4 regions of the Ruminococcus sp. RTP21484sp1_RTP21277st1_D2_RTP21277_210401 genome follow, and region 4 is predicted to be linked to each of the others. Evidence: riboswitches for the same ligand, from Rfam matches in the RefSeq annotation. Region 4 holds a riboswitch; each other region holds the start of a gene.
The links. A riboswitch is a leader RNA that binds a small molecule or an ion and turns the genes downstream of it on or off. The one in region 4 is predicted to bind cyclic di-GMP.
Positions count from the first base shown of each region.

Region 1: another riboswitch for cyclic di-GMP. It lies ahead of AB5706_RS18225 (leucine-rich repeat protein); the one in region 4 lies ahead of AB5706_RS09875 (response regulator).
Region 2: another riboswitch for cyclic di-GMP. It lies ahead of AB5706_RS19220 (hybrid sensor histidine kinase/response regulator); the one in region 4 lies ahead of AB5706_RS09875 (response regulator).
Region 3: another riboswitch for cyclic di-GMP. It lies ahead of AB5706_RS04300 (5'-nucleotidase C-terminal domain-containing protein); the one in region 4 lies ahead of AB5706_RS09875 (response regulator).

Region 1 is NZ_JBCOMJ010000032.1:32,097-37,867, forward strand. Features, by position in the region: gene AB5706_RS18205 (hypothetical protein) at 1-855, shown strand, start outside; gene AB5706_RS18210 (hypothetical protein) at 868-1,206, shown strand; gene AB5706_RS18215 (hypothetical protein) at 1,662-2,126, shown strand; gene AB5706_RS18220 (hypothetical protein) at 2,992-3,690, opposite strand; cyclic di-GMP riboswitch class I at 3,875-3,950, shown strand; gene AB5706_RS18225 (leucine-rich repeat protein) at 4,024-5,771, shown strand, end outside.
Region 2 is NZ_JBCOMJ010000035.1:38,918-44,688, reverse strand. Features, by position in the region: gene AB5706_RS19235 (hypothetical protein) at 71-238, opposite strand; gene AB5706_RS19230 (hypothetical protein) at 346-543, shown strand; cyclic di-GMP riboswitch class I at 618-708, shown strand; partial or broken gene AB5706_RS19225 (DUF6783 domain-containing protein) at 787-921, opposite strand; gene AB5706_RS19220 (hybrid sensor histidine kinase/response regulator) at 977-4,195, shown strand; gene AB5706_RS19215 (tRNA threonylcarbamoyladenosine dehydratase) at 4,437-5,192, shown strand; gene AB5706_RS19210 (LytR/AlgR family response regulator transcription factor) at 5,327-5,771, shown strand, end outside.
Region 3 is NZ_JBCOMJ010000004.1:76,736-82,506, forward strand. Features, by position in the region: gene AB5706_RS04295 (ATP-binding protein) at 1-1,362, opposite strand, end outside; gene AB5706_RS04300 (5'-nucleotidase C-terminal domain-containing protein) at 1,376-3,148, opposite strand; cyclic di-GMP riboswitch class I at 3,237-3,312, opposite strand; gene AB5706_RS04305 (MutS-related protein) at 3,505-5,112, opposite strand; gene AB5706_RS04310 (LysR family transcriptional regulator) at 5,236-5,771, opposite strand, start outside.
Region 4 is NZ_JBCOMJ010000012.1:60,344-66,114, reverse strand. Features, by position in the region: gene AB5706_RS09880 (cupin domain-containing protein) at 108-461, shown strand; gene AB5706_RS09875 (response regulator) at 879-4,085, opposite strand; cyclic di-GMP riboswitch class I at 4,319-4,409, opposite strand; gene AB5706_RS09870 (ATP-binding protein) at 4,775-5,771, opposite strand, start outside.

The DNA of each region.
Region 1 (5,771 bases), on a different contig from region 4:
AAAGACGGTAAATGGCAATTTCAACAAGTATTTATAGGTGCAGAACGTCTGATTGTTGATACTTTTATAGAAAATCCTGATTGCGTGAACAATACTTATATTTGGCATAGGGGCAATGATAAGTCAAATCTTTATTATAAAGACCTTTATCCACTTACCAGAGAGCAGAAGGCACAGGTACGAGATCATTATAAAAGAACAGGTGATGATTCGGAAGAGTATATTGTACAGGTAATGAACGATATTCGATATAAAAATAAGGAATGGTCTGCTAAAAGGTATAAGCCGACTGTATGTGGAGTTGGTTATTGGGGCTGTGAAGATGTGGACACGGATTCTACAGCATATAATAAATGGCATGGTATGTTACACCGTTGCTATAGCACTAAAGTACATGAAAAATATCCTGAATATATAGGATGCATAGTTTCAGAAGAGTGGAAAAACTTCAGTAATTTTAGGTACTGGTATGAGAAGAATAATTATGGAGGCAGTAATCTGAATCTTGATAAGGATATTCTTTATAAAGGTAATAAGATATACAGCCCTGATACTTGTTGCTTGGTTCCAGGATTTATCAATACACTGTTTACGAATAGAAAAGCGAACAGAGGTGAACTTCCTTTAGGAGTATATAAAGAAGAAAAGAATGGAAAGACTTGTTATCGAGCAGGTATGGAGGTAAATGGACAGAGTATTAAACTTGGTACTTTCAAAACACCGGAAGAAGCATTCCAGAAGTATAAAGAGTACAAGGAACAATATATCAAGGACACTGCAAAGAGATACAAGGACAAGATTCCATACAGTGTGTATGAAGCTATGATGAACTGGAAAGTTGAGATAACAGATTGAGAGGGAGATATTATGGAACAAAATGATGAATTACAGGGCTGTGTATTTGCAGTACCGTCCAAGACACCCTGGATTACAAGTAAGCCACTTGTACATAAGAAAAATCAACATTCTGAAGAGTATTTGCGGATGAAACGAATTTTTAGAGAAAATGACTTTTCTGTGTATACCGATCCGGAAACAGGAGAAATTGTTTGCAAGGTGATTCCTAAAGACATGGATGCAGAGCGGAAGAAAGCCGAACGTGCAGCGCAGCTTACAGCTCTTGCGGATCTCATGGATTCCAATGGTTACACAATTGATGAGCTGAAGGAGCTTATATCAATGCCGAAGCCAACTATAGAAGAGTAACACACTATAAAAGCCTGGGCGAGTGCCTGGGCTTTTAACATTTCAATCTCACACAAAATCCACAAAATAGAGTTTACATATGCTTGAATTGGAAGCCTTTGGAATTATAAGCTTTAAAGGTTACATTGTATCATGCTAGGCTTAAGGATATATGGGGTCATAAATTATATGGGTCGTATGTATGATCCATGATATATGATCCAAGACTATATGCGCACTCTCTTTTATGGATTTTTTGGAAATATGCTTTAGGTGTCTGGGGTTACCGGAGCGTTGAAACTGGGTATAGAATAATAATAGGGTAGTTATGCAGGAAGCTGTGTAATTGCCCTATTTTTTCGCCTTTTGTGGATTGACTTCTGCATTGACCGGACGTAATATAAATCTTATAAAAGTCCTTTCAACAGGACTGATGATACATGCAAACGAAGTACCTTAAAAGGAGGCTGAAGCAGATGAAGAAATCAACATGGAAAGAAAGATTCAGTAAATTTATCCTCGCAGTGTTTGTAGTTGGTATCATATTTAGTTGCTCCAATATAGAGCAAGTACAAGCTGCATCAAAGAAGGGCACTTATTATTATGGAACTGTGCTTAACCGTACAAAGGGCGGTAAGAAATATGGTTCCTGGCAGCCTGGAACTAAAAAAGTGAAATACACCAGTAAGTCTATTACATTTTATGGCTCATTTATGAAGAGCAACAAAGCATCATTGAAATTTAACAAGAAAAACTTTGTGAAGTACGGTAAGAAGACGTTCAAATTAACATCTAAGACCAAATATTATTGGACAGATGAATATGGTAGAATACCTGCAAAAAAATATGAAGCTTTGAAATGCTGTAAGAAATTGAATGGTCTTATGGTGACTCTTAAAGTAACAAATGGAAAAGTTGTATCATTAACGTTCTATTCATAAGATATGAATGAAGAGGGATCAGAAATGGTCTCTCTTTTTTCGCCCTGCTGCCAGATTGGGAAATAATTTCTACGGTATATACAGCGGTGGATTTGATCGGGGCATGTAAAAATTCCAGAGTTTATAAGTACCCCCCCTGGGTAGCAGTAGTAGTTGTTTTATGGCTAGTAAAAAGTACCCCCTCCCCTTTAAATATATTGTTAAAAAAATAACAATATATTCACATTTTGAAGCGTTGAGATAGCAGTATTTATAAGGGATTGCATGTACTTGCAAGTGTTTCAAGGTATCGACCATGATATCGTATAAATCCTTATTTTTAAAGGGTTTGTGTAGGAATAGATTGTTAAATAAATAACAAAAATTGTACAAAATTTCACTGCTAAAATTCCGTAAACCCTTATAAACATTGACTTTTTTCGATACGGTTCGACTTTATTTTGACTCTCTGAGAAGCCAGTAAATATAAGGATTTGAAAGGGGCGATTTTTATACTGTATCGCCTTTGATTTATCGTGGCTCTGTGTGGCTGATATATAATATTCCTGGGAAGCTTGATCCAGGCAGAGTATCAACATTAGGAATTGCAGTAATTATTTCTTTGTTGGCTTCTTTCTTTTGTAAAATGGACAACGAGAAGAATCTATACATATTTTGCTGTCAAGTTTGCAAGATTTTTTATCTACTATATAATTTTCACAGTTGATCCCAGTCTTCCAGTTTTTCGTGTTTTATAGAAGTTGCATCCACTATCAGGCACATGCAAAACACTTTTCCTACCATCATACATGCGAGGCTTCTTCTTTTGGTAAACGGAATTGCTTTTCACGGTTGGAACCTCCATTATGTATTTTTATAACAGGTATTAATATTCGTTGTTTTCTTTCAGATGTTCAAAACAGTAATGTGTTCCACCATAACAAGGGGCACCGCATCTCCAGCAAGTGCTGTATTTTTGAGGAGATATAGTATATCTATTTTTTTTTCTGGATCGATGGATTTTCATTTTGGTAAAAGCATATTTAGGAGAAGTTGTTAATGTTCTTCCAACCGGTGAAGATGTATTGTTGCTTACGCTGTTATTCTTCTTTTTGTGCCTTTTTTTGCTTGGAGACAAATTTGGTTTAGGGGCAACGTTTGGCACAATTTTAGCATTCGGGTGACGTTCAAAAATATTAGAGCTTTTATGCGTAATAGCTGAAGGCTTAATACGAGCTAACTTTTTGGCCGTTTCAAGTTGTACTATGGGTTTCGTTGGATCAATTTTTTTTAGGTGTTCGACATTTGGACATTTCTTTTTACGCTTAATAATTGTTATTGGTTTATTTTCTTTTGCTTTAGATACAAGTGTAGTGTTGGAGCCTTCGCAGTAGGCAATATTTTCACCCTTTTTTGGGAACTGTTCAAATTTTAAAGAACACACAAAACAATTTTGATTGTATTTATGACAAAATCTTGTACTTTCTGTAAGCTGCTCGCAGGTAATACGATATTCTCGAAAAAAGCGTTTGGTTTCGCCATTTATATTTTGCTCAAATATTTTGGAGATTGTTATTTCGCCCATATAAGATGCTCCTTTTCATTAATAACGTTACCACAATCTATTTTCCTCAAGTATAACACCACCATCCCCAAAATACCATAAAAATTTATGAAAAACATCCAATATAAGACCAAACTGTACCATGTATTTGTTGACTTTCCCATACCATAAGCGTATAATTTTGCTTATATAAATCAAGCAAAAACCGAATATCAGGCAAAGTAGTCGAAAGGCTACGGCGCAAAGCTATAGGGCCTGTAAAATGGTAGCCAGTTGCAATTGAACGTGAAAAGCATTACTTGCCTGAAGTGTATTCCGGTGAGTAGTGCTTTTATTTTTAGGAGGAAAAGAAGTATGAGGAAGAAAAGGATTTTAGCAGTATTGTTATCATCTGCAATAGTATTTTCCGGAATGTCTGGTAATGTATTTGCAGCGGAAGAGATTGTGCAGGAAGATGGATTCTCTGATGGGGAAGAGATTACAGAAGATGTAACTGAAGAATCTGTTGAAGACGTGAAAGAATCTGTACCGGAAATAGATCAAGGCTCAGAGGATTTTGTAGGATTTTCAGATGGTGAGAGTGAAGATTTTGTTAATGAAGAAGAGATAGAAGATGAAACTGATCCAGAAACTCAGGTATTTGTTGATGACAAGAATACTGTGACTGAAGATACCGATCAAAGTAATATTAAATGGAAAATTGTTGATTCTAATGAGGATGGAATGGATGATACATTAGTTATTAGCGGCAATGGTGATATGGAAAATTATAATGGGGCGAAATATACGCCATGGTTTCCATATGCTAATAATATTTCAAGTGTAATAATCGAAAATGGTGTGACAAGTGTTGGAATGTGTTCTTTTGAAGATTTTAAAAATCTAGAGAATGTTAGTTTTGGAAATTCTATAAAGCTAATAGGACAGAGTGCTTTTGAAAATTGTGTTAACATTAAGAAAGTTACGATTCCAGATGGAGTGATAAAAATAAATGGATTTGCCTTTGAAGGTTGTAGTTCTTTGGAAAAGATTGCTATTCCAGATACTATAACAGACATCGGGATGCGAGCTTTTTATAATTGTAAGAAATTAACATATGTTAAAATGTCAAAAAATCTTGTTAATTTAGGAGAAAGAGCGTTTTATAATTGCACTGGATTGAAAAATATTTATCTTCCATTGACACTGGAAAAAATTGGTAAAAGGTGCTTTTTCCGTTACATATCAAATACAGAGGAGATATATATTGACGCAATTCATTATGAAGGAACGTTAGTTGATTGGAAAAAAATTAATGGATTCAATGATTCTGATAGATGGGGATCATTAACAGAAGAGGTTCACTATGTAGCACATCACATAACTAAACCAGCAACTTGTTTAAAATCAGGGTTTGAAGAGTATTGGAGTTGCAATTCTTGTGGTGGAAAAGCATATACTGATGAAATGTGTACTCAAAAATTAGACAGTATTCCGGTAATACCTGCACTGGGACATGATTTAGATAGTGGCATAATAACACTGGAGCCAACTTGCATTTCTGAAGGAGTTGCGACATATTCGTGCCAAAGAGAAGGGTGTGACTATACAGAAACAAAATCTGTGCCAAAATCACAGAATCATGTATACAACCAGCCAACATATGAATGGAGTAAGGATAATTCTCAATGTACTGCAAAAGAAGTGTGTTCTTTGTGCGGAAATGAAAACACTGAAGTTGCAAAATCAAAAATAAATATTATTGAAGAAGCAACTTGTTCAGAGAATGGAAAAGCGCAATATATTGTTGAGTTTAAAAATACAGATTTTAAAACAAAAAATAAAACAGATATTATTCCAATGTTAGAGCATAATAATATTGAAGTAAAGTATAGAAAAGAAGCAACTTGTGATGAAGAAGGATATACTGGCGATACCTATTGTAAAGATTGTGGAAAATATTTAAGCTCTGGAGATATTATTGACGCTTTAGGACACAAATGGAATAATGGTGTAATAAAAACGAAAGCAACTTGCACAGATAGTGGAGAAAAAATTTATACATGTTTTAGATGTAATAATATTAAAAGCGAAGAAATTCCAGCATTGGGTCATTCTTGGAA
Region 2 (5,771 bases), on a different contig from region 4:
TTCAAGTATAGTATACTCAAATGCGCGTCTAATGTCAATACACTGTCATTATATAAGGCACATAAATTTGCTAAAATGCATCAAAATCCATCTGCGTAGCGATCTGCGCATAGCCTTTGTACTCATCATTGCTGCTTTCTGCGTACATGTCGTTCACCATCCCAATCGTAAGAAGATCCAGATCCCGGCTGGAGATTCCGAGCTGTACGCAGCGAAGCAGAAACAAGGGTGTGGTCATCGGGCGGTCAGTTGCGTGAAGTTTTTTTTAGATTCCACATCCGTCTGGACATTCCATAGATTGAACAGGTGATCCGTACCGGGACAGCAGACATCGGAGAAAAGTATTTGGCTGTAATCCGTAAGGCTGCCAGTGATTACACAAGAGAAATTTTTCATAAGCTGAGAGAACGGGAATACAATCCGGAGCTGATGCGTTTATATGTAGTTGTTGGTGGTGGCTGCATGATTCAGAACTTCGGGGAATATGACAAAGACAGAGTAACGATTGTGCGAGACATCTTCGACTTTGCGAATGGTTCATAAACACAGATTTTCTATCAAAATATTATTGACGCATCGGAAACTTCATGGTATTTTATTTTTGATGAAAAATGGGAATTATTTAAAGGCAAACTTGCTGAAAGGCAGGGACGCAAAGCCAGAAGGGGCTAAAGTCAGAAAGTCTGACCATGTCAGCCGGTTGCTGCTGTTTCCATATATAGAAAAGACGTGAGAACGGAAGCGATTCCGATACCTTTTATACTATATGTATATGGATGTGTGAGTTTAAAAAGATGTAGCAGGGACACTGGCAGGATGTTTGTCAGGTGTCCTTTTTATATGCCAAAATATGTACGAGAACTTGCCGGAGCATGTTCTGGAGCGTGGTTGAAAAAGCATTCCTACAATCTGCGCGCCACATTTTGCAGAAAGCCTTTTTCAAACACGCATCAAACAGAGTGAGGGTTTTTATAAAATGTTATATAAGGAAAATTATGAGGATAAAATATATTCTTTAAACAAGACGGTACCTGGACAAACACAGGATTTATCACAGGCAATACAGAAAACACTGGAAAATAATGGCGGGGTAGGTATGTTGACCGGATATTATGACCAAAATCTGTCTATTCTGTCTGTGAGTAATCTGCTGCTACATAGTATAGGACATACGTTCGATTCTTTTATGAAGCAGACAAAAGGCTCATTGAAGAATTTTTTTTACGGCAAGGATATAAGTATATTGGATCGAGACCGTTTTTTGCAGATCCACGGAGCCGGGGAAGCGCAGATCCTTACAGCGGACGGTACAGTGAATAATGTACGGCTTTATAAAGAGGATGCGACAGATGAAGCAGGCAGACAGATCTGGATTATGTCCGTACAGGTCAACTGGGATCATGTAAATCTGGCACTGATCAATGAGGCTATCTGTTCCGGCTTCTGGTATTTTGACTGTGACGAAAACAGTGAGATTGTGAATGCAAACTGGAGCCATGAGTTCCGAAAAATGCTTGGCTATCATGATACTCTGGATTTTCCGAATAAACTGGAATCCTGGTCAGATCTTCTGCATCCACAGGATAAAGAAAGAGTAATGATGCAGCTTCAGGCGGCAATTGCGGATAAGACGAATCAGGTAAAATACCAGGTAGAGTACCGTATGAGAATGAAGGATCATCAGTACCAGTGGTTTCGGGCATCAGCAGAAGTAATACGCCGGCTGGATGGTTCTGCCAGCAGGATTGCCGGGATTTTTATTAATATTGATGCGGAAAAAAAAGAAATTATGCAGGCACAAAAGTCAGCAGCTTTCCACCGTGCCTTTACGAAAACAGATCTGTGCGAATATTATGTTAACCTGGAAGCAAACACATTTGATACCTTTAAGGTTGAACCGTCCCTGATGACTGTTTTTGAACAGAGTCATACATGGGATGAACTGATCCGGCATTTTGTGGATTCCTATGTTGTGGAAACAGATAAGAAGGCAGTATCTGCTTTTTATGATCGTGGCTATATTGCGGAAAAACTGAAGGGTCTGGAAACCGAATTGTCTTTGGAGTGCCGAATCACTCTGAAGGGAGAAGAACGATGGGTCCGTAATGTGATCATACGTGGCGAGATAGAGGATTCAGAATATGCCATGATTTTTCTGCGGGATATTACGGAGGCAAAGGTAGAGAGCGCACGGCATCTGCAGATGGCAGCGGATAATGCTTCCATGGAGCAGCTGATTCAGAGCATAGTGCGTCTGGTTGACCGTTTTGTTGTCTGTGATCTGGAAAATGACAGATATGAATTCTACAATCTGAATGGACAGATGATATATAAACCTCTGGGCTTCTATCATGATTTTCAGATGCAGGTTCTTGAAAAGTATAAGACACTGGAACCGTTGGAAGCTATAGATATTCTGATAGCCCCGGAAAATATCCGGGAAAATCTGAAAAGCGAAAATGATATTTATAAGTTTGAGTATTGCAGCCTGGATGAAAAGACTTATAAAATCGCTTCTTATATTCCCTTGGAATGGAAGAATGGAAAGCTGGAAAAGGTATTGCTGGCATCCATGGATGTGACACAGGAGAAGAAAGCAGAGATTGAATCCCGTCAGGCACTGAAAGAGGCTTACCGGTCCGCAGAAAATGCAAATCGTGCAAAAACAGAATTCCTTTCCAATATGTCCCATGATATCCGGACACCGATGAATGCCATTGTGGGTCTGACAGCAATCGCCGGAGCAAATATTGAGAGTCAGGACAGAGTTATTGAATGTCTCAGCAAGATTACAGAATCAAGCCGTCATCTGCTTGGGTTGATCAATGAAGTGCTGGATATGGCACGTATTGAAAGTGGAAAAATGACACTGGCACAGGAAGATTTCAATCTGTCAGAATTGGTGGATAATCTTATTACACTTACGCGACCGGTGCTTGATGAACATAAACATAATTTTGATATACACATTAATCATATTGAACATGAGGATGTCTGCGGTGACAGTCTGAGGATTCAGCAGGTATTTGTGAATCTGATGAGTAATGCGATCAAGTATACACCGGATGGCGGGAATATTACTTTTTCCATAGAGGAAAAGCCAAATGGATTTTCGGAGCTTGGATGCTATGAATTTACGATTGAGGATAATGGAATCGGTATGTCGCCGGAATTCCAGAAAATCATGTTTGATCCCTTCAGCCGCGCAGATGACCATCGGACAACCAGAGTTCAGGGAACTGGTCTGGGAATGGCAATCAGCAGAAATATTGTAAATCTGATGAATGGTAATATTAAAGTGGACAGCACCTTACACAAGGGAACTAAAATTACGGTAACAATTTATCTTGAACTTCAGGAAAAAGAGAAAGAAAAGGATGAAAATCTGATGAATTTGCCGGTTCTGGTTGTGGATGATGATAAGACATGCTGTGAAAGTACAGTTGCGACATTGAAGGAGATTGGAATTACAGGCGAATGGGTCCTCTCCGGCAGAGAAGCCGTTGAGCGCTGCTATGCACGTCATGAGTTAAAAAATGATTACTTTGCTGTTATTTTGGACTGGAAGATGCCGGATATGGATGGCATAGAAACTGCCAGACAGATTCGGAAACGGATAGGGAAGGAGATTACCATCATTGTACTGACATCTTATGAGTTCAGCGAGATTGAAGAAGATGCAAAGGCAGCAGGTGTAGATGCTTTTATTGCAAAACCGTTATTCCGTTCCAGGCTGACCGCTACACTGCGGCAGTTTGTTTCTGACAAAAAAGAAAAAACAGCAAGGAATTATCTGGAGAATCTGTCAGAAGCAGATTACACAGGAAAAAGGATTCTGCTGGTCGAGGATAATGAGTTAAACAGAGAAATTGCAGTGGAAATCCTGCAGATGACAGGGGCAGAAGTTGAGACAGCCGAAAATGGAAAAATTGCAGTTGAAAAAGTGGAGGTTTCTCCAAAAGACCGGTATGACCTTATTTTTATGGATATCCAAATGCCTGTTCTGAATGGTTATCAGGCAACCGCAGCAATTAGAAGCCTCCCCGGTGAAAAAGGAGAACTGCCAATTGTTGCCATGACTGCCAATGCTTTTGCAGAAGATGTACAGCTGGCAAAAAATACAGGTATGAACGGACATATCGCAAAGCCGCTGGATATGAATAAGCTGAGTGATGTTTTGAAAAAATGGCTGTAATGATACTGCGAACGGAGTGAACAGGAACGCTGTAATTTATTTATGTGTAGGCGAAAAAATAATTGACAGAAAAACACAGTCATTATAAAATATTTCCGAAAGGTAATGTGGACAAAAGTCTGGGTGGATAAGCTTCCCAGGCTTTTTATGTGAAGATAGAACAGACCGCAGTTTTCTTATTGAAAGAGAAATGTCTGTTTGAAAGTCTGTTGCCTGTCTTTCATTGAGGAGAGAAAAATTTATGTTAAATCAGTTTTCAAGAACCCAGCTTCTTCTTGGAGAAGAGGGGATGAAGAAGCTTGCCGGTGCCAGAGTGGCAGTATTTGGAATCGGCGGTGTTGGCGGATATGTGTGTGAGGCGTTGGTGAGAAGCGGGGTAGGTGCTTTTGACCTGATCGATGACGATAAGGTATGCCTTACGAATCTGAACCGCCAGATCATAGCAACGCGAAAAACAGTGGGAAAATACAAGACGGATGTTATGAAAGAGCGTATGCTGGAAATCAATCCGGACGTGAAGGTGGAGACACATAAGTGTTTTTTTCTGCCGGAGAATGCAGACGATTTTCCATTTGAAGAATATGATTATATTGTAGATGCAGTAGATACCGTTACTGCAAAAATCTCCCTTGTCATGAAGGCGAAGGAGAAAGGGGTTCCGATCATCAGTTCTATGGGTGCCGGAAACAAACTGGATGCAAGCCAGTTTAAAGTTGCGGACATTTATAAGACTAAGGTCTGCCCTCTTGCCAAGGTTATGCGCCGCGAACTGAAGAAACGTGGCGTCCGTAAGCTGAAAGTGGTTTATTCCGAGGAAATCCCTACAAGACCGATAGAGGATATGTCCATCAGCTGCAGAACCCACTGTATCTGCCCGCCAGGTGCCAAGCACAAATGTACAGAGCGTCGTGATATTCCGGGAAGCGTAGCATTTGTGCCGTCTGTTGCAGGACTGATCATTGCCGGAGAGGTTGTGAAGGATCTTTGCAAGCCTTGAAAGATCCCACAAAGTGGGGAGTGCAGGTAATTGAGGATTATGCTCTGAAACGTGACGATTATGCAGATTTCTCCCCGAGAGGGAACGTTGTGTTATAATAAACTAGTCAAGTACAAGGAGGCTTTGGGAGAGCTTTGGTAAACAGAATTGCCATATGTGACGACGTGGAAGTTGAGCGTTTTGTGCTGAAGCGTCAGTTGATGGTGTACTTTCAGACAAATGGCAGGGAGGCGCAGATCCAGGAATATGAATCTGGAGAGAGCCTCCTTGCAGACATTGAAGAGGGCTATATATGGCCAGATCTGATTTTTCTTGATATTTATATGGGCGATCTGAATGGAATGGACACGGCACGGAAGCTGCGTGACCTGGGAGTAAAAGCGCCTATTGTATTTCTGACTGCTTCACCTGATTTTGCGCTTGAAAGTTATGAGGTAGAAGCATCCGGCTATCTTCTGAAACCTGCAGAAGAGAAGCAGACCACAGCAATTTTAAACAGACTGCTGAAGTCTGAGCTTCGCAGGCGGATTTCAGTGAAATGCAGAAGACAGTATCGTTATCCTTTCGTGGATGAAATTT
Region 3 (5,771 bases), on a different contig from region 4:
AGAATGAAATATCGTGTCAAGTTCCTGTATAAAATCCACAATAGAAAAGTCAGAATATTTGAAAACCGTTTTGCCAGCTTCAATCTTACTCATGTCCAGAACATCATTAATGATCCCCAACAGATGCTGTGATGAAGTGTCAATTTTATCCGCATACTCTATTACCTTTCCTTTATCTCCGGCATCATATCTGATCAATGACGTAATACCAATGATCGCATTCATAGGAGTACGAATATCGTGAGACATGTTGGCAAGAAAACTGCTTTTGGATCTGTTCGCTTCCTGTGCCACCTGAAAAGCTTCCTCTGCCGCCTGTTTTGCCTGCCGTAATTCTGTATTTACTGTTTCCAGCTTCGCATTATTTTCCCGCTCCGCACGGATCGCTTCCTGCTGGTTTCTACGCATAACAAAAGAAATTCCCAGCATAACGCAGACAGCTACGATAACCGTAAAGATAACGATAAATACCATAACAAAATTCACAAGTTTTAATGTATTTGTAGCAACATACTCTGCCGGAACCAGAAAGATAAGTGTCCATTCCGCATTTTCCAGTCTTTTTAATGCATAAAAATATTCAGTACCATCCAGTATTGCATTAGAATAACTACAGCCTTTTTCTTCCAGTTCCACTTTTGTTTTATCAAAAGAAGAATTGTGAAGGTATTTCATATTCTGTAAAACCGAAAATACATTATGCCCTTTAATTAATTCCACCTGATTGCTGTTAAACAGTTTAAATCCATTATCATCCAGTACATACACACTGTTGTTTCCGTTATATGCATCACAGCTAAAATAAGGATTCAGCTGTTCCATATCCTGGGAAATTCCAAAATAAGAGATTGTAGTTTTCTCTTCTCCATTTTGAAGTTCTATTGCTTCTGGCAAACGTTGCAAAAACACCATCTCTGACTGGTTATCTGTCATAGAATCAAAAACAAAACTGATCTGTTCGGGTTTGTCTTCAAAATAATCCAGATCACGAAAAAGTCCTATGTATCCGTCTTCTGTATAATATCTGCCCTGTGAATCCACTGCCACCAACATGATCTTATGATCTGCATATGCTGATAATTCATATTTCTTTTTCATATGTCTGCAGAGTTCATCTGTAGTCTGTATGTTTGCATCTCTCAGATAATTGCATTCTTCCGTTACCCGGTCCCAGTGGGAATCAATCACATCCTCCAGATTCTGAAACATCTGATGGGTAATCTCTTCCATCTGGTTTAACCGTTCCTCATAGATGATATCCCGGATATAAGTCTGATACAGGAAAAAAAATGCAAGAAGCATCGCTATACCAGCTATACAGCAACACAATATTAAGTTCCGATAACTCTTTGTCTTCTGCATCCTTTCCCTCCGCTTATTTCCATTCAGCGTCTGCTTCACTTAAAGTCTTAAATTGCCCAAAAAATTCTTTTGCCGCATCCATACCTACAATACCACTGTCTGTCACTTCTGTTTCTGATGCCAGTTTTTCACTGATTCCGGAAATTGCAACCTGATAAGTCTTCTCATCTTCCAGCTCCATCGGACTTACCAGCACATAAGGATAATTGTTTCCTGTACCGGCTGCATCATATCCTTCTTTATATAAATCCTGAATCTGTTTTCCTGTTAATCTGACCGTCTGGATTGTCTGTGACCAGCCTGTCGGAAGAATGGTACAGATGTCATAGTCTGTAATATTCTTTGCATACAGTTTTCCGCTCACGCCACCATTGTTCTGGTTAGTGCCATTTCCACTGATCCATGTTCCAAGGGATATAAGAGCAATGTCACTTCCGGTCGCCTCGGCAAAGCATCTGCCCACCAGCTTTGCACAGCTTTCCTGTGAGATTTCCTCTGTAGCTGTTGTGAACACTTCCGGCTGATTATTTACCACGCTGTCCTGATCCTCATCCAGCTGATCTGCTACATCCTTTATTGATGCCTTATCCTGCATGAATTCCAGCATTTTGGTTCCGGTAGTTACAATCGTATTTTCCCATCCAGAATAAATAAACGGTGTCGTATTCCCTGCATTGATAAAATCCGAAATATCTGCATAGTAGGTATCATCCGCCTTTGCATCTTTAAAAGGAAGTAGTCCTGCTTTTAATGTGCTCTCCGGATACAGGGCACTGGTTCCTTCTACCGTAGACAGCACCTTCATGACTTTTAATGCATCTTCAAGTTTCTCCGGATTATTTTCCAACTTTTTATTCAATCCGTAAAAACGGTTTACATTTAAAATAAATACATTCTGGCTTCCATCTTCAGACAGGTATGGCATCAGACCAAATTTGTCCGTTGTATCTTCTGAGTCCATAATGCCATTCTGTGGTCCCAATAGAAACAGTGCGTTTCCCTTTATAAAAGCTTCTCTTGTTTTACTATCATCTATCGGATCACTGTTGCTGCTGTCAAACATACCGATGTCTTTCCATTTTTGGATATATTCCATGCTGTCCATCATGCCTTCCGTGTCACTGACATTTGCCTTTCCTGACAGGTAATCTTTCTGCCACTGCTTTCCAGACAAGGTACCAAGGAATCCCGCATCCGCAATATTACATATATACTGGAAGGCAGAACCCGGATACTGAATCTGTGCCATACATAACGTAACTCCTGCTTCTTTTGCTTTGCCTGCAAGTTCTTCAAGCTCTGTAAAAGATGTTGGCAGCTTCCAGCCATGTTGCTCAAGCAGTGTTTTATTATAAGTGATTCCATAACAGTTGTACAAAGATGGAAGCATATAAAGTGCACCCTCATCGGATACCTCTTTCAGACGTGATTCCACATAATTATCTGTAAAATCGTATCCGGAGAGATCAATCATCTTATCACTGACATCCACCACATCTGGCTTATAAAAAGTCTGTGTGCAGATATCCGGAAGATCATCTGCCTCTAACATATTCTGTAGATAGGTTGTTGTATTTGACCCGCTATACGTGATTACTTCGAGATTAACCTCTGGATATGTTTTATGCACCTCTTCTATAAAGCTGTCCACCTCCAGATAAGGAGCCATAAAAGTAATTGCTTCGTGTTTCTTTGATGTTTCATCTGTTTTCCCACACCCTATAAGTCCTGTTGCTGCCACACATGCCAAAATAAGACATACACTTTGTACTTTTTTGATTTTCATATTTTTCTCTCTCAAATAAAATTATTATTGTTACATCTATGAAGTAACACCGTAAAAAAACACTGTCTCACAGACAGTGCACATCAGTTCATGCAACTGGCTGCCATTTTACAGGCCCTGTAGCTTTGCGTCACAGACTTTCGTCTGTTTTGCCGATTTTCTTATTATAGCTTTTAAAATTCTGCAAAAAACCTATTTTATTATACTCCATCGCTCCACTTTACACAAGAAAAACCTCACCGCTTTAACACTTAAAAATAAAAAAAGAACAGCCGATACATATACTCGAACTGTTCTCCTTCTTCCGAAGTCCACGCAGCATTGACATTACTGTTTCCAGACATGATCTGCTGAATTTATAAGGCATCCCAGATTCCTTTATTTTCAAAATTAAATGCCGCATTTCGTGCATCCTCTACAATTTCCTTGTCATAACCTAACATATCCAAAAGCTGAATCGCATTTCGGGATGTGGCTCTTCCATTTTTCAGGACATAGGAAAATACCACCTCTTTTTCCTGTACGTCTTCCTCAAAATGATAGTTTTCATACTGGGAATCCAAAATGTACGACAGTTCTATGTCATGAGTAGCTGCAAAAGGCAGCACCCATTTTTGCCGAAGTGCATTTAAAATTCTGGATGAAGCAGCAATCCTCTCAACCGTATTTGTACCTCGAAGCACTTCATCAATAATACATAAAAGTGGCTCCCTTTTCTTACTTTCTTCCAATATTCGTTTCAGCGACTTGATTTCTACAATAAAATAGCTCTCTCCACTCTCTATATCATCCCGCAATGCCATAGATGTCATAACTTTCAAAAACGGTGCCTGGTAGGATGAACAAGTACAGGTAACAAGCGTCTGGGCAAGAATACTGTTCATTGCAACATTTTTTAGGAATGTAGATTTTCCGGATGCGTTAGAACCGGTTACCAAAGTTCCTCCGGCTACTTGAAAGCTATTGGCAACTGCCTCCTGAAGCAGTGGGTGATACAGATCTTCTACAGCCATTTCAATCTGCGTGACACCACTTTCCCAGCTTTTAAACTCAGGTTTGCACCAAAGCGTAAGAAGTTCCCGAAAAGACGCAATGGAAATACACGCGTCCAGTTCTCCAATATTATCAATAAGCTTCAAAATAGAGTCCGTTTTGTCCTGAATTTTTTTCAAAAGACCGTTATAAACCAGAATGTCTATATGAGTCAGCATTCTGATATAGTCCATAAGAATCTGTGCCGGATCTCCTCCATCTGTATTTTTACTGGTCAAAAAAATTGCTTTCCGGTTAAGACCCTTAAACACCGCTCTGGCTTCTGCAATAGCAGACATCTGCTTTCTTGTTTCTGACCATTGCACATTCTTTATTTTTTCTGCAACAGATAACATTCGAAGCAAGTGTGCATAACAATCCAGGTAAGCTTCGATTAATTTTCGGTCATTGCCTGCATAATAAATTGTAATATTTGTTATCATTAAGACCATGAAGCAAAAAAAGCCAACTACTGGCTTCACAGGTAAAAGCACTGCAACATTCAACACCAGCAGTATCAACATAAACCAATGGATTCCTGTTTTTACCTCAGGAGAACTTTTAAGAGCCAATACCGTATCCGACAAAGAACCTAATCTCGTTTTTCCAATCTGCGACAGGAGCAGCTGCATATGCTCCCGTTCTTTTTCATGTTGGGAAAAAAAATCTATCAACTCATCTCTTTTGTCTATTTCAGCCTGAGAAAATACCGGTCTTCGCATCATATCATAAAGCACATCTTCCCCAGGAGAAGAAATCGTCTGATTTACCATCTTATAAAGGCGATCCATATCCAGATCATTCCAGGTAATATCGTCTATTGCAAAGCCTTCTTTTTCTCTTCGTCTAAAATAATGGGAAATCTGCTCAATATCGCCAGGCTCATATTGCCTGGTATACGGCTTCCCCCAGTTTTTTCGAATTTTAGTCAAGATACGCTTTTTATTTTTATAATTTTCATATATAATCCATAAAACAAATAGCAAAAGACATACTGCTATTGTCAAGATTACTGATACATATGGATTCATTCCGCTTTCACCTCTTTTATGTAATCAATTCAATAAAATTGTATTTTTTAGTTCTCTTGCCGCAGCTCCCATAGGATGCTGGCTGTCATACACCAGGCAGATCTGGCGCTCCGGGATTTCATCTTTTAATGGAATCTGTACGATCTCTTTTTTCAAAAGGGAAGGTACGGCCATTGGCTGGGGTAAAAATGCAAGCCCGAGCTCGCATTTTACCAGAGGCAGAATCTGGTCCGCAGTGGCAGCTTCCGTATCCGGGGAAAGATCCAGGCCATGAGATAAAAATACACTGTTGTAAAATTTATAGGTCATAGTTTCCCGCCCAAGAGAAATCATCGGATAGTTCTTTACCTCCCGAAGGGAAAGCTCCTGGCTGCCAAGGGCGGTAAAAGTAGTGCCACCAACCAGGATCTCCTGAAAGGGCATGAGCATGATCTGTTTCAATGGGGAATCCACCTCTGCCGGAGTGGAAACTACTGCAAAATCAATCCAATTCATGGCCCGGGTAATATTAGGCTGGCTGTTGTTTAACGCCTGAGCCGCCTTGGTAAAGTTGTGGTATT
Region 4 (5,771 bases):
TTTTGAGTGTACAGTTACAAAAAGGTGCGTACTTGTTTTTGTATGTGTCTCACACTATACTAACACCAAGCAACCAGAAACTACAAATTAACTATGGAGGTATTATTATGGCAAATTACACAAAAACAACTATTGGAAAGGAAAACCGAATTGAGCTGCATGAAAAGTTGTCTTTAACAGGTGCAGAAATCAGTTTAAACGAACTACCTGCAGGAGCAAATGTCCCATTTGTTCATTCTCATAAAGAAAATGAAGAAATCTATGGAATTCTTTCAGGTAACGGCAAAGCCATAATTGATGGAGAAGAAATTAGCCTTTCAACTGGAGACTGGCTAAAAATCGCACCTGCTGCAAAGCGTCAGTTTTTTGCATCCGATATTTCTGGAATTACTTATATCTGCATTCAGGTAAAAGAAAATTCTCTGGAACATTTTACAGCAGAGGATGCCGTAATCGGCTAATTAAAAGTATTTATTTACAAAAATGCACAGTTCACGATAAACTAAGAACTGTGCATTTCTTTTTTGTTCAATATTACGTTTTCTCAATTTTTCAAACAAGAAGTTATCAGTGATTATCTTTTAGAAAACAGCCAACTACAGCGACGCCAAATCCAAAAACACCTAGGACATATCCCCAAAAATTATTTGTTGTCACAGCAATTTCTAAAGGTATTATTGCAATCCCCAATAACTCAATCTTAATTCCTTCTTATATGTACCATTACAATTAGGACAAGAAGCAAAATGATCAGCACTGCTATGAAAGCCAAAACTGCCATGGACTGCGGTTGCTTCGGAAATATATATTTAGTTTCTGTCATAACAAAACCCTCTCTATGTTTCCTAGCTGCTTTTCCCATGCATCCAGGAAGGCAATTACAGCCAGTTTTCCAGAACATCATTCAGCTTATCCATATCCAGCGGTTTCGCGATATGTCCATTCATGCCTGTATTTTTGGCCAACTGTACATCTTCTGCAAAAGCATTGGCAGTCATAGCAACAATAGGCAGTTTTCCCTTTTCACCCGGAAGGCTCCTGATTGCTGCAGTTGCCTCATAACCATTCATGACAGGCATTTGGATATCCATAAAAACAAGATCATACAATCCTTCCGGAGAAGCTTCCACTTTTTCAACTGCGATTTTCCCATTTTCTGCTATTTCCACTTCTGCCCCTGTCATCTGCAAAATTTCAACAGCAATTTCTCTGTTCAACTCATTATCCTCAACTAGCAGAATCCTTTTTCCCGTGTAGTCTGATTCTGACAACTTTTCCAGATAATTTCTTGCTGTTTTTTCTTTTCTGCTTGAAGTAAACTGCCGTAGTGTTGCCGTCAGCCGGGAACGGAACAGCGGTTTTGCAATAAAAGCATCTACACCTGCAGCCTTTGCTTCTTCTTCAATTTCGCTGAATTCATAGGATGTCAATACAATGATGGTGATCTCTTTTCCTATCCGTTTCCGGATCTGTCTGGCAGTCTCTATACCATCCATATCCGGCATCTTCCAGTCTAAAATAACAGCAAAGTAATCATCTTTCAACTCATGCCGTGCATAACAGCGCTCAACCGCTTCCCTGCCAGAGAGAACCCATTCACCCATAATACCGATTTCCTTCAGTGTGGCAACTGTACTTTCACAGCATGTCTTATCATCATCCACTACCAGAACCGGCAGATTCATCAGATTTTTGTCCTGTTCTTTTTCTTTTTCCTGAAGCTCCAGATAAATTGTTACCGTAATTCTGGTTCCCTTATGTAAGGTACTGTCCACTTTAATATTACCATTCATCAGGTTCACAATATTTCTGCTGATTGCCATTCCAAGACCGGTTCCCTGAACTCTGGTTGTCCGGTGGTCATCTGCACGGCTGAAAGGATCAAACATGATTTTCTGGAATTCCGGTGACATACCGATTCCATTATCCTCAATCGTAAATTCATAGCATCCAAGTTCTGAAAATCCATTTGGCTTTTCCTCTATGGAAAAAGTAATATTTCCACCATCCGGTGTATACTTGATCGCATTACTCATCAGATTCACAAATACCTGCTGAATCCTCAAGCTGTCACCACAGACAGCCTCATGTTCAATATGATTGATGTGTATATCAAAATTATGTTTATGTTCATCAAGCACCGGTTTCGTAAGTGTAATAAGATTATCTACCAGATCTGACAGATTGAAATCTTCCTGTGCCAGCGTCATTTTTCCGCTTTCGATACGTGCCATATCCAGCACTTCATTGATCAGTCCCAGCAGATGACGGCTTGATTCTGTAATCTTGCTGAGACATTCAATAACTCTGTCCTGACTCTCAATATTTGCTCCTGCGATTGCCGTCAGACCCACAATGGCATTCATTGGTGTCCGGATATCATGGGACATATTGGAAAGGAATTCTGTTTTCGCACGATTTGCGTTTTCTGCGGACCGGTAAGCCTCTTTCAGTGCCTGACGGGATTCAATCTCTGCTTTCTTCTCCTGTGTCACATCCATGGATGCCAGCAATACCTTTTCCAGCTTTCCATTCTTCCATTCCAAGGGAATATAAGAAGCGATTTTATAAGTCTTTTCATCCAGGCTGCAATACTCAAACTTATAAATATCATTTTCACTTTTCAGTTTTTTCCGAATATTATCCGGGGCTACCAGGATATCTATAGCTTCCAATGGTTCCAGTGTCTTATATTTTTCAAGAACCTGCATCTGAAAATCATGATAAAATCCCAGAGGTTTATATATCATCTGTCCATTCAGATTGTAGAATTCATATCTGTCATTTTCCAGATCACAGACAACAAAGCGGTCAACCAGACGCACTATGCTCTGGATCAGCTGCTCCATGGAAGCATTGTCCGCTGCCATCTGCAGATGCCGTGCGCTCTCTACCTTTGCCTCTGTGATATCACGCAGAAAGATCATGGCATATTCTGAATCCTCTATTTCGCCACGTATGACCACATTGCGGACCCATCGTTCTTCTCCATTCAGAGTGATACGGCACTCTAAAGCCAATTCGGTTTCCAGACCCTTCAGCCTTTCTGCAATATAACCACGGTCGTAAAAAGAGGATACCGCCTTCTTATCTGTCTCCACAACATAGGAATCCACAAAATGCCGAATCAATTCATCCCACGTATAACTCTGTTCAAAGACGGTCATCAAGGACGGTTCAACCTTAAAGGTATCAAAAGTATTCGCTTCCAGATTCACATAATACTCGCACAAATCTGCTTTCGTAAAAGCCCGGTGGAAAGCAGCAGATTTTTGTGCCTGCATGCTTTCTTTTTTCTCCCCATCAATGTTAACAAAAATCCCGGCAATCCTGCTGGCAGAACCATCCAGACGGCGTATTACTTCTGCAGATGCCCGAAACCACTGGTATTGATTATCCTTCATTCTCATACGATACTCTACCTGGTATTTTATCTGGTTCGTCTTATCCTTAATTGCCGCCTGAAGCTGTACCATTACTCTTTCTTTATCCTGTGGATGCAGAAGATCTGACCAGGATTCCAGTTTATTCGGAAAGTCCAGAGTGTCATGATAGCCGAGCATTTTTCGGAATTCATGACTCCAGTTCGCATTCACAATCTCACTGTTTTCGTCACAGTCAAAATACCAGAAGCCGGAACAGATAGCCTCATTGAGCAGTGTCAAATTTACATGATCCCAGTTGACCTGTACGGACATAACCCAGATCTGTCTGCCCGCCTCATCTGTCGCATCCTCTTTACAAAGCCGTACATTTTTCACTGTACCGTCTGCTGCAAGGATCTGTGCTTCCCCTGTTCCGTGAAGCTGCAAAAAACGGTCTCGCTCCAGTATATCTTCCTCGTCATAAAAGAAGTTTCTCAATGAGCCTTTTGTCTGTTCCATGAAAGTATCGAATGTATATCCTGTACTATGCAACAGCAGATTATTCACAGACAAAATAGACAGGTTTTGGTCATAAGATCCTGTCATTATACCTACCCCGCCATTATTTTCCAGTGTTTTCTGTACGGCCTGTGACATGGCCTGTGTCTGCCCCGTTACAGTCTCACCTAAGGAATATATTTTGTCTTCATAATTTTTCATTTTATAAAAATCCTCTCTCCGTCTTATGCCTTCTTCATCTTGCTTTTATCTGTATACAGAAAACCTGTCCCTGCTAGTTTTGTTACCCATTTTTGCATACAAAAAGGACACTTGCCAAAATCTGCCAGTGTCCCTACTATATTTTTTTTAAATCACACATCTATATAGTATAAAAGGTATCGGAATCTCTTCTGTTCAAACATCTTTTCCATATATTATGATGATATGGAAACAGTGGCAACCGGCTGACATGGTCAAGTTTTCTGACTTTAGTCCCTTTTGGCTTTGCGACCCTGCCTTTCAACAGGTTTGCCTTTAAAATAATCTCTTTTTTTCAAAAAACATACCACGTGGTTTTCCTCACGTCAATAATTTTTTTAAAAAATCTACACATCTTTTACTTCTATTTTTGCGGATATTCGATCTGTGCCAGGCACAGCAATTCCTATTATGATTTTACCTCTTTTTCTCACATGCTCTGATTTGATCTCATAAATAAAACCGGTAGAGATTTTGCTCTCCACCGGTCTGCCTTTATCTTAATTATGTTCCCCTTGCATTGATTTTGCTAATGATGTCAGCAACACAGCCATTTCCAGATTGCTGAGAACTTTTTGCAAGTAACTCTGCGTCCACTCCTTCTGGAACTTCCATCATCGTCCTCTTTTCTGTATCATGGATCTGCGGATTCAGATACCGTCATTTTGTTTCTGCTTCAGTTCCTTTGCCAAACATGTGTCACGTTTAATGTATTTAGCAATTGTATCAGTTAATTCCTCCATGTTAATCGGCTTGGAAATATGGTCATTCATGCCTGAATCCAGGGATTCCTGAATATCATCTATAAAAGCATTTGCAGACAAAGCTATAATTGGAATCGTAACTGCATCGGACCGCTCTATACCTAGGGCTCGAATGGCTTTTGCTGCTTGGTGTCCATCCATGTTTGGCATCATAATATCCATCAAAATAAGATCGTATGTGCCTCGTGGATGATTTTTAAACAAATCCACAACTTCTTTTCCGTCTGATGCGCGTGTTACGGTCATACCAGCATCTTCCAGTATTATCGTAGCAAGTTCAGCATTTAGATCATTATCCTCAGCCATAAGAACATGAATACCCATCAAATCTCTATGTAGACGTTGTTTTTGTTCTGATTGAATAACCTGTTCTGGCAACTCCAGTGGGATCTCCACTGTGAATGTAGAACCTACACCTTTTTTGCTCTCAACAGCAATCGAACCGCCCATCATATCCACATATTTTTTTGTGATGGCCATACCAAGACCGGTTCCCTTATATTGAGTTCTGGCATTAGCATCATCTTCTTGTGAAAACGGATCGAATAATTTTTTCTGGAACTCTTCGCTCATGCCAATACCGTTATCTCGAACAACATAACGAGTTATGATATGTTTCTCATCCGCTCCTGGGTAACTGCTGATATCCAAAGTAATCTTTCCGCCGTCCTTTGTGAATTTCACAGCATTGCCAAGAAGATTCACTAAAACTTCTCGGATACGCGCAACATCCGCAAGGACATATGGGTTCTTTGGGATTTCTCGATGTACTTCAAACTTAAGATCTCGATTATAAAGAAGTCCATTCATAATCGTCTGGACGTTATCTATCAATTGAGTAATGTCCACTGGCTCGGGCGAAATAGTAACTTTTCCACTTTCA